DNA from 2 places in the Dietzia sp. CH92 genome. Region 2 is predicted to be linked to the other one. Evidence: predicted binding sites of a transcription regulator. Region 2 holds the regulator's gene; the other holds the start of a gene.
What was found. Region 2 encodes LexA, which represses DNA repair genes until DNA is damaged. Its sites were predicted from a motif close to CGAACANNTGTTCG; they were not measured.
Positions count from the first base shown of each region.

Region 1: RWK90_RS04155 (DUF222 domain-containing protein) is a predicted target of LexA. The motif match lies at 1,725-1,738, and genes of this name have one in related genera.

Region 1 covers NZ_JAVHXC010000002.1:165,090-170,190, reverse strand. Annotated here, with positions in the region: gene RWK90_RS04155 (DUF222 domain-containing protein) at 1-1,670, opposite strand, end outside; gene pgi (glucose-6-phosphate isomerase) at 1,934-3,589, opposite strand; gene RWK90_RS04145 (DUF5701 family protein) at 3,641-4,312, shown strand; gene RWK90_RS04140 (chorismate mutase) at 4,322-4,603, opposite strand; gene RWK90_RS04135 (sodium:alanine symporter family protein) at 4,651-5,101, shown strand, end outside.
Region 2 covers NZ_JAVHXC010000001.1:293,681-298,781, forward strand. Annotated here, with positions in the region: gene hrpA (ATP-dependent RNA helicase HrpA) at 1-624, shown strand, start outside; gene nrdR (transcriptional regulator NrdR) at 695-1,150, opposite strand; gene RWK90_RS01420 (hypothetical protein) at 1,262-1,405, opposite strand; gene lexA (transcriptional repressor LexA) at 1,940-2,608, shown strand; gene hflX (GTPase HflX) at 2,683-4,134, opposite strand; gene dapF (diaminopimelate epimerase) at 4,149-5,078, opposite strand.

The DNA.
Region 1 (5,101 bases), on a different contig from region 2:
GCCGGGCTGAACCCCCGCGGCGCGGCCGGGGTCGGGGCCGGGCTGGTGGTGGGCGATCCGGGCGCGGTGGCTGCTTGGGTGCGTTCGCGGGTCAGGCGTTGGGCGCGGCGGGTGAAGTAGGTGGCCTGCTCGGTGGCCGCGGCCGCGTCGGTGTGTGGGTGGGGGTTGCGGCGTTGTTGGCGGGCCCAGGCATCGGCCTCGGCGCGCTGTTGTTCGCGTCGGTATTGGGCCAGGGGTCCTTCGGGGCGGGTGATCATGGTCGCCCCGTCGGGGGTGGTGATGACCAGGGTGCCGTCGGGCTCCAGGCGGTAGTGCCAGTCGGAGAAGGTTTTGAACCGGTGGTGGCGTCGGCATTCGGCCATCAGGTTCGTCTCCACGGTCAGCCCGCCCCGGGCGGGGTCGGCGTGATCGAACGGCACGACATGGTCCAGGTCGCAGTCCTCGGCCGGGACCGTGCATCCGGGATGGCGGCAGGTGCCATCGCGTAGCCGGACACGGCGCGCCAACTCCGCCCCGGGCCGATACTTCAGTTCGGCGCCGGGCTGGTCGGCGGCGCCGATCGTGGGGTCCACCTGCTCGAAGCTGGCGCCGTCGCAGGTGGCCAGCATCTCCAGCAGGGTGGCCAGGGCGGCCTCGCCGGTGCGGGTGAACTCTACCCGCGCCCCGTCCTGATCCCGGCCGGTCTGGCCGGTGGCGATGACGGTGACCTTCGGCCGCAACACCGGCGCCCGGCCACCGGCAGCACCCGCAGCGGCGTCGGCGGAGCCGCCCTCGGAGTCGGCGGCGTCGCGGGATCCGGTGTGGCCGGGTGCGTCGCCGCACACCAGGGACATCAACGCATCGGCGCGGCGTTCGGGTTTGGTGTACGTCACCTCGGGCCCGGCGCCCGCGGTCTCGTCCGCACCGGCGGCCCCCCCGGCCGCCGCGGCGGCGGCGGCGGCGGCCTCGGGTTCGGCGACGGGGGGATCCAGGGCCGCGGCCCGTTCGGCGGCGTCCTCGGGGGCCAGGATGGCCGAGACATTGGACATGCCGTCGGCGCCTTTGGTGAACCGGACTCCGCGGGCCCGGCGGGCGTCGGCTCTGCGCAGCCGGATGCCGTCGGGGTCGTGGCGGCCGATGATGGCATCGATATTGTCGCGCAGGCCCTTCTCACCGAGCCGGATGCCGGCAGCGACCCCGGCCAGGTAATCATCGACGACCTGGCGTTGCACCTTCTCGAGCACGTCGACGTGGACGGTGGCCATCTGCCGCGCCAGAAGCTCACCGACGCGTTGTTCCATCAGCCCGGCGGCCATCGCTTCCAGGATGGCGGGGTAGCGGGTGTGTAGGTCCCAGGCGAAGGTCAGCATCGTCTCCGCGCGCCGGGCCGAGATGTTCATCTCCGCCACCACATACCCGGCCGCCGCGACATGCCCGTCCACCACCGCGTACCCGGGCCGGGCCTCGTCCAGGCCGTACCCGTACTCGGCCAGGCACGCCTGCAGCAGCTGATAGCACGCCACCAGACGCCCGGCGGCGGCACGATTCTCCGCCGCCCACCCCTGGTGCGCCGCCGCCCGCAACGCCACCAACACCGAGGTGGAGCCACTTGCAGCGGAACCACCGGAGGCGGGGCCACCGGAGGGGGAGTCGGCAGCGCCACCGGCCGCCTCGCCAGCCTGACCTGCCATGCCCCCACCCCCTTCGGTGCGCCTCGCCCGCGCGGCCCCGGCCGCACATCGTGTCGAATACGTGTTCTATTCTACGCACGTGTGTTCGCCACCACAAGGGCTACGTGAGTGGACCCCTGGAGGAGGCAGGGGAGGCCACGGGTAGGGCTACGCGCGCACTATTCGGAATGCGACGACCAGTGCGCGGTGAGGACTGCGAGGCGGGCGCGCCGGGGCTGCGAGGGGGGCTGGGATGCGCGAGAGGCAGCCCCGTCGGCAGAGGGTCAGCGCCGCCCGCGGGCCTCGCGGTAGATCTCGACGAGCGAGTCCGTCGACGAGTCGAAGGCCGGCTCCGGGTGCGTCTCGGCGGTGAGGGCCGCGAGCAGCTCCCCGGCCTGGGCCTTGCCCAGTTCGACGCCCCACTGGTCGAACGCGTTGATGCCGAGGATCGCGGCCTGGGTGAAGACCACGTGCTCGTACAGCGCGATGAGCTGGCCCACCACGCCGGGGGAGAGGGACGGCGCGAGGATGGTGGTGGACGGCCGGTTGCCGGGCATGACCTTGTGCGGGGCGAGCTCCGGCTCCACGCCCTCGGCGAGGACCTCCTCCTCGGTCCTGCCGAACGCCAGGACCCGCGACTGCGCGAAGAGGTTGGCCATGAGCATGTCGTGCATGGAGACGGGGCCGGCGCCGGGGACGTCGGCGTCCAGGTCGACGGCGGGTCGGGCCACGCCGATGAAGTCCACCGGCACGAGCTGGGTGCCCTGGTGCAGCAGCTGGAAGAAGGCGTGCTGCCCGTTTGTCCCGGGCTCGCCCCAGTAGACCTCCCCGGTGGGGTACGTGACGTCCGAGCCGTCGAGGCGCACGGACTTGCCGAGGGACTCCATGGTGAGCTGCTGGAGGTAGGCGGGGAACCGGTGCAGATCCTGGGCGTACGGGATGACCGCCTTGGACTGCGCGCCGAGGAAGCACGTGTACCAGATCCCCAGCAGGGCCATGAGGACCGGCGCGTTGTGCTCGGGCGCTTCAGTGGCGAAGTGCAGGTCCATGGTGTGGAAACCCTCGAGCATCTCGACGAACGCCGCCGGGCCCGCCGTGATCATCACGGACAGCCCGATCGCGGACGACACCGAGTAGCGGCCGCCGACCCAGTCCCAGAAGCCGAACATGTTGTCCGCGGCGATGCCGAACGCGGCGACCTCGTCCGCGGCCGTGGAGACGGCGACGAAGTGGGAGGCGATCGCCTCCTCGGACCCCAGGGCCTCGATGAAGTGGCGCCGCGCCGCGTGGGCGTTGGCCATGGTCTCCTGCGTGGTGAACGTCTTGGAGGCGACGATCACCAGGGTGGTGGCCGGGTCGATCCCGGCGAGGGTCGCCGAGAGGTCCGCGGGGTCGACGTTGGAGACGTAGTGGGCGCGGATCCCGGCCGTCTGGAGCGGACGCAGCGCCGCGTCGACCATGACCGGGCCCAGGTCGGAGCCGCCGATCCCGATGTTGACCACCGTGTCGATCCGCTCGCCCGTGTGCCCGGTCCACTCGCCCGAGCGGACGCGGTCGGCGAGATCGGTCATGCGCGCCAGGACCGCGTGGACGTCGGTCACCACATCCACGCCGTCGACGACGAGCTCGGCATCCGCCGGGAGCCTGAGCGCGGTGTGGAGGACAGACCGGTCCTCCGTCGTGTTGATGCGGTCTCCCCGGAACATGGCCGCCCGCTGCGCCGGCAGCCTGACCGCGTGGGCGAGCTCCGTCAGCGCGGCCAGGATCTCGTCGGTGACAAGGTGCTTGGACAGGTCCACGTGCAGGTCACCCGCCGTGATCGACATCCTGTGTCCGCGTTCCGGATCCGCGGCGAACAACTCGCGCAACGTCACCTCGCCGATCGAGGGGACCAGGCCCTCGACCGCTGCCCACTGCTCGGTCGTGCTGATGTCGGTCATGGCTGCGAGATTAGCCGGGAATACGAACGCGCCGCCGACGGTTGAGGGGATGTGACCCGCGCAACTCCACCCACGTCATCACTCCCGGCGCAGGCCGAGCGGCTCGTCGCGCTCGGGGTGCCGTCGCTCGCCGGGATCAGCGCCGACCGGTTGCGGGACCACGCCCGCGCGCTGGCCGCCGAATCCGGCGACGGGCGCGGCGACGGCGGAGCCGTGCTGGCCGTCCACCCCTCACTCCTGTCGGCCGCGCAGCTGACCACCCTCATGCGCCGCGACGGGAAGGCCGGCTTCGTCGTCGTCGACATGACCGACCTCGCCGACTTCACCCCCACCGACGACATCACCCTGCCCGACGCGCCGCTCTACCTCCTCGACGACGTCACCCGCGGCGACGACATGCTCGACTGGACGCCGACCGAGGCCCACGCCGAGCTGACCACCCGGGGCCGGACACCGCTCACCGTCTCCGAGGGCGTCAGCTGGGTCCTCCAGCAGCCCGAGGTGCTCGAACCGGGCAGGTGCTTCATGTGCATCGGCTCGCGCCGGACCAAGCCGACCGGCGGGCTCGACTCACGGACCCCCGCCGTGTGGATCAGCGGCGGCACCGGGCGCGACGGCGCGGGGAACAAGGGCGCGCCCAAGGTCGGCTGGTGCTGGGCGAACAACCACCACACCTGGCTGGGTTTCGCGTCGACCTCGGGCAGGCGCGGACCGGTCGGGTAGCAGTCAGGTTCAGTAGCCCAGGCGACCGCGACCCAGCCGCAGGAGCATCCCCGCCAGCGTCTGCCCCTCCTCGCCGAGAACGGCGAAACGCTCGTAGACCTTGAGCTCACGCGTGTGCACGAGCTTGGTCCCGCCCGACTGCATGCGCGTGCGACCGATACGGCGCGAGATCTCGCTACGGCGCTGGATGGCGTCCAGGATCTCGGCGTCCAGACGGTCGATCTCCAGTCGCAGTTCCTGGATCTCGGCCTCGGACAACGGATCGTCGGTGCCGGCGGGGTCGGTGCTCATGGAACGAATTATCCCACTGCCCCACTCGGCGGCGGGAAGACCGTCTAATGTTTCCGCCCGTGGAAGCCTTCAACACGATGCTCGCCGACATCGGATCGGTGATCTGGGGACCGTTCGTCCTCATCCCGCTGCTGCTCGGCACCGGCCTGTTCCTCACCATCCGTCTCCGGGCGCTGCAGTTCCGCAAGCTCGGCCCCGCCCTGCGGCTCGGACTGCTCAAACGGCACGACGACGGCGGCGCGGGCGACATCTCCCAGTACCAGGCGCTCACCACGGCCCTCGCGGCCACGGTCGGGGTCGGCAACATCGTCGGCGTCGCCACCGCCATCGCGCTCGGCGGACCGGGCGCGCTGTTCTGGATGTGGGTCACCGCGCTCGTCGGCATGGCGTCCAAGTACTCCGAGGCGTTCCTCGGCGTGCGGTACCGCGTCACCGACGCCCGCGGTGAGCAGTCCGGCGGGCCCCAGTACTACCTGCACCGCGGGTTCGCGGAGGTCT
Region 2 (5,101 bases):
GCGCTGACGCAGTACCCGCACGGGGGTGTGGAGGCGCTGGTTGCCGACGCCGCGTTGGCGGCCTGCGGCCGGATCATCGCCCGGAGGAAGGGCGCGCCCGTGCTGACGGTGGCGGAGTTCACCGGGTTGCGTGAGGCGGCGGCCGCGGAGGTCCCCGGGGCCGTCGCGTCGGCGATCTCGACGGTGGTGCCGGCGTTGGTGGCGGCACAGCGGGTCTCCCCGCGGGTGGCGGAGGCCCCGGGCGACGTCGCCGCAGCGGTGCGTCCGTCCTTGGAGTTCCTGGTGGGCAAGGGGTTCCTGGCGCGTCATCCGGCGGATGTGCTGCCGCATCTGGAGCGTCATGTGAGAGCCGTGGGTGCCCGGCTCGATATGGCACAGAAGTCCCCGGGGCGTCATCGCGAGTTGACGGAGAAGCTGGCGCGCTCGGAGGAGACCGTGGAGGAGGCGTGCGTCGCCCTGCGCAGGCGGCCCGGTGGTGCACGGGCGGCCCGGGAACTGCGGTGGTTGTTGGCGGAGTACCGGGTGGGCTTGTTCGCCCAGTCGCTCGGGACGGCCCGCCCGGTGTCGGCCGAGAGGATCGACAAGGCCGTGGCGTCGGCGCTCGCTCCGCGGGCGCGGCGTTGACGGCCTGGTTCGGCGACGGGGGCCGGGTGGCTCGTCGGCCGCGTCCAGCGGTCGGTGAGCCCGCCTCGTGTCAGCGGTTCGCGCGTCGTTCCTTCAGTGCCACGATTTCGCGTTCGAAGTCGTCGGCGGAACTGAACTGCTTGTAGACGGAGGCGAATCGCAGGTAGGCGACCTCGTCGAGGTCTTGGAGGGGGCCGAGGATCGCGAGGCCGATCTCGTGCGCGGGAACCTCCGAGGCACCGCGCGCGCGGACGGCGTCCTCGACCCGCTGGGCGAGGCGCCGCAGAGCGTCCTCGTCCACAGACCTGCCCTGGCAGGCGCGGCGCACGCCCCGGACGACCTTGTCCCGGCTGAAGGCCTCGGTGACACCATTGCGTTTGAGTACGGTGAGCAGCGGGGTCTCGAGGGTGGTGAAGCGATGCCCGCACTCCGGGCATTCCCGGCGGCGCCGGATGGCCTGGCCCTCGTCGACCGATCGTGAGTCGATCACCCGGGAGTCCTCGTTGTGGCATGTAGGGCAGTACATTCCCGTGTGGCCCTTCGTCGACCGGACGTCACGCCTCCCGGGTCGTGGCCCACGGGACGCGGGGACGGTTGACCACCGTCCCCGACTCATTCTAGGAGGCCGGTGTGCCGGTCACGCGTAGGCGGGCCCGCCGAGGAACGCGACGGCCAGCAGCACGATCACCCCGACCACGACACCGCAGGCCAGGAGCGCCCACGCGGGTACATCGTCGACCACCCCGGCCGGAGCCGACGACTCGATCCGACATGCGCGCACGCCCTCGGCGGATACCGGGCGGGCCTGCGCGGACCGCCGCGGGGACGGAGTCCGGGACGGAGCGGTGCCGACCACGGTCCCGCGGCCACCGCGGGCGCCACGCGTCGGTGAGGCGGCGTCCCGACGACCCGTCGGCCGCCCCGCCAGCCCTCCGGCGGTCCGCCCGCGAACCTGCCGATCCGCGGTTCGAGCGGCATCCGCCCGGACGTCGTCCGCGGGCTGGCCGGACGGGTGGTGGTCACCTTCACAGACCCCGGTCCACCGCATCGTGGAATCAGTGTGCGAGTGCAGTTCCAGAATGGTCATGTCCACTCCCTGATCGATACGGTGTGCGAAGTCCGTTCGCACATCCGTATGGCCAACTTTGTACATCTGTTCGAATCCGAACGTGACTAGAGTTGTACCACGCGGGTCCGACACAGTCACGATTCCCGGTGCGAATTCTTCGAACATGTGTGTGGCGCTCACCGCTCGAGGGCGTTAGGGTGTACACAGATGACAGCGTCGAACAATCATTCGCCGAAGGGACCCGAGATGCCGAAGCCCGACTTCGACTCACTGACCGACCGCCAGAAGAGCGTGCTGCTACACATCCACGACACGGTCAAGGAGCGGGGCTATCCACCGAGCATCCGCGAGATCGGTGACGCCGTGGGCCTACAGTCGACGTCGTCGGTCGCGCACCAGCTGCGCACCCTCGAGAAGAAGGGTTTCCTGACGCGGGACCCGCACAAGCCCCGTGCCGTCGACGTACACGGGGTGCCCGGGCAGAAGGGCCGGGGCAGGCGTTCGCCGACCAGCGAGGTGAGGCGACCCAGCGGGGCCGTCGAGCCGGTGTACGTCCCTGTTCTCGGTCGGATCGCGGCCGGCGGTCCCATCCTCGCCGAGCAGGCCGTGGAGGAGGTCTTCCCGCTGCCGTCCGATCTCGTCGGAACCGGGGACCTGTTCATGCTCCGGGTCGTCGGCGAGTCGATGATCGATGCGGCGATCTGCGACGGTGACTACGTCGTGGTGCGTCGTCAGAACGTGGCCGACAACGGCGAGATCGTCGCCGCGATGATCGACGGTGAGGCCACCGTGAAGACGTTCCGCAAGGACTCCACCGGGGTGTGGCTGCTCCCCCACAACCCGTCTTTCAGTCCGATCCCGGGCGAGCACGCGACGATCCTCGGCAAGGTGGTCACGGTCTTCCGCAAGCTCTGACGCCCCGGCCTGGCGACGACTGCGCCGCCTGACCCGCAGTGGGTCAGGCGGCGCGGTCGTGTCGGGTCGCCCGGTCAGGCGGCGCCGTCGCGGGGATCGTCGTCGATGACGAACTCCCGGAGCTCACCGGCGACCGAGGCGGGTAGCCGCACCACCAGACGCGTTCCCCGTGCGGAATGTTCCTCCTCCACCACCGCACCCTCCCCGTGCACGCGCGCCACGAGGTCACCGCGGGTGTACGGGATCTCGAGGGTGAGCTCGGTGTCTCCGGATGCCACGATCTGCATGATCCGCTCGAGCAGTTCGTCGACGCCCTGACCCGTCGCCGCGGACACGAACACCGCGTCCGGCAGGGCGTGGTGGAGTTCGGCGAGCACCACCGGGTCGGCGGCGTCGATCTTGTTGATGACCAGTAGTTCGCGCGGCCGCTCGGCGTTCTGCTCCTCGACCACCTCGTTGACCACCTTGCGGACCGCCTCGATCTGACGGAGGGGGAACGCGTCCGATCCGTCCACCACGTGGAGCAACAGCTCGGAATCGACCACCTCCTCCAGAGTGGAGCGGAACGCCTCGACCAGCTGGGTCGGCAGATGACGGACGAACCCGACCGTATCCGTGAACACCACCGACCGCCCGTCCGGGAGATCGGCCCGACGGGTGGTGGGATCGAGAGTGGCGAACAGCGCGTTCTGGACGAGGACACCGGCGCCGGTGATCCTGTTCAGCAGGCTCGACTTGCCCGCATTGGTGTAGCCGGCGATCGCGATGGACGGCACCGGCGTGGCACGCCGGCGGTAGCGCTTGGTGTCACGGGACTGCTTCATCCCCTTGATCTCGCGCCGCAGCTTCGCCATCCGTTCGCGGATCCGTCGCCGGTCCGTCTCGATCTTGGTCTCACCCGGGCCACGCAGACCGACACCGCCGTTGCTCCCGGCCCGGCCGCCGGCCTGCCGGGACAGCGATTCGCCCCACCCACGGAGGCGCGGGAGCATGTACTCCATCTGGGCCAGGGAGACCTGCGCCTTGCCCTCACGGCTGGTCGCATGCTGGGCGAAGATGTCGAGGATCAACGCCGTGCGGTCGATGACCTTGACGTTGACCGCCTTCTCCAGCGCGAGCAGCTGGCCGGGGGTGAGTTCGCCGTCGCAGATGACGGTGTCGGCACCGGTCGCGGCGATGACGTCCTTGAGGACGCTCACCTTGCCCGAGCCGATGAACGTCGCGGCGTCCGGCTTGTCCCGGCGCTGGATGAGCGCGTCGCAGACCTCCGAGCCCGCCGTCTCGGCCAATTGCGCGAGTTCGGCCATGGCGGCGTCGGCCTGGGCGGCGGACCCTTCGGTCCACACCCCCACCAGCACGACCCTCTCCAGGCGGAGCTGGCGGTATTCGGCGTCGTTGACGTCCTGGAGTTCGGTGGACAGGCCCGCCACCCGGCGCAGCGAGGATCTCTCCTCGAGCTGCAGTTCGCCGATAGAGGGGTCGAGGTCTCGTGTCGGCCGGTCAGCGGCCGTGTGATCAATAGTCATTCGCTGACATCATCTCACATCCGGGCCGATCGCGTCGTGGGAGCGGGCGTGTGATACGCGCCGCCGCGGAAACGGCCGTCAGCGACGAGTGCCGACGGGCCCGTCAGGGTCGACCCCCCGTCGCGGACGGTCACCTCGACCTCGCCGCCGGGAACCGACACGACGACCTCGCCCGTGCCCCGTCCGGCGTCGGCGAGGGCGGCGACAGCCGTGGCCACGATGCCGGTGCCGCACGACATCGTCTCCCCCGCCCCCCGCTCGTGAACACGCATCGTCACCCTTCCCGCAGACAGCGGGGTGGCGATCTCCACGTTCACACCGTGTGGGAAGAACTCGCGGTCGAACACCGGCGGGTCCCCCACCGGCAGGGCGGCGAGGGCCGCGGCGTCGAGCCCCGGGACGATGCAGGCCAGGTGGGGATTGCCCATGTCGACCGCGACGCCGGCGAAGGTCCGGCCCCCGAGTTCAGCCGAGGAGAGGCCGAGTAGCCGGGGCTCGCCCATGTCGACCCGGACCACGGCGGTGCCGCCCGCGTGCGAGGCGACCGTCGCGGGCCGCGGCCCGGAACGGGTGCCGACCGGGATCGTGCCGGCCTCGGCCCGTCCCGTGGCGACGAGGGCGTGGGCGAACACGCGGACACCGTTGCCGCACATCTCGGCGATCGACCCGTCCGCGTTGCGGTAGTCCATGAACCAGTCGGCGGACTCCACCCCGGTCGGCAGGGCCGGCAGGACCCCGCGGTCCACCAGCGCGCCGGCCGTGGCGATCCGGAGGACCCCGTCGGCGCCGATCCCACCGCGGCGGTCGCACAGCGCGCGGACCAGCACCTCGTCGAGGGCGATGTCCGCATGATCGTCGGGAAGGATCACGAAATCGTTGAGGGTGCCGTGGCCCTTGAGGAAGGCGAGCCCGTCCGCCGTGCCCGGTGAGTGGTCCGAAGTCATGTGGTGATCGTACTCGCGGCATC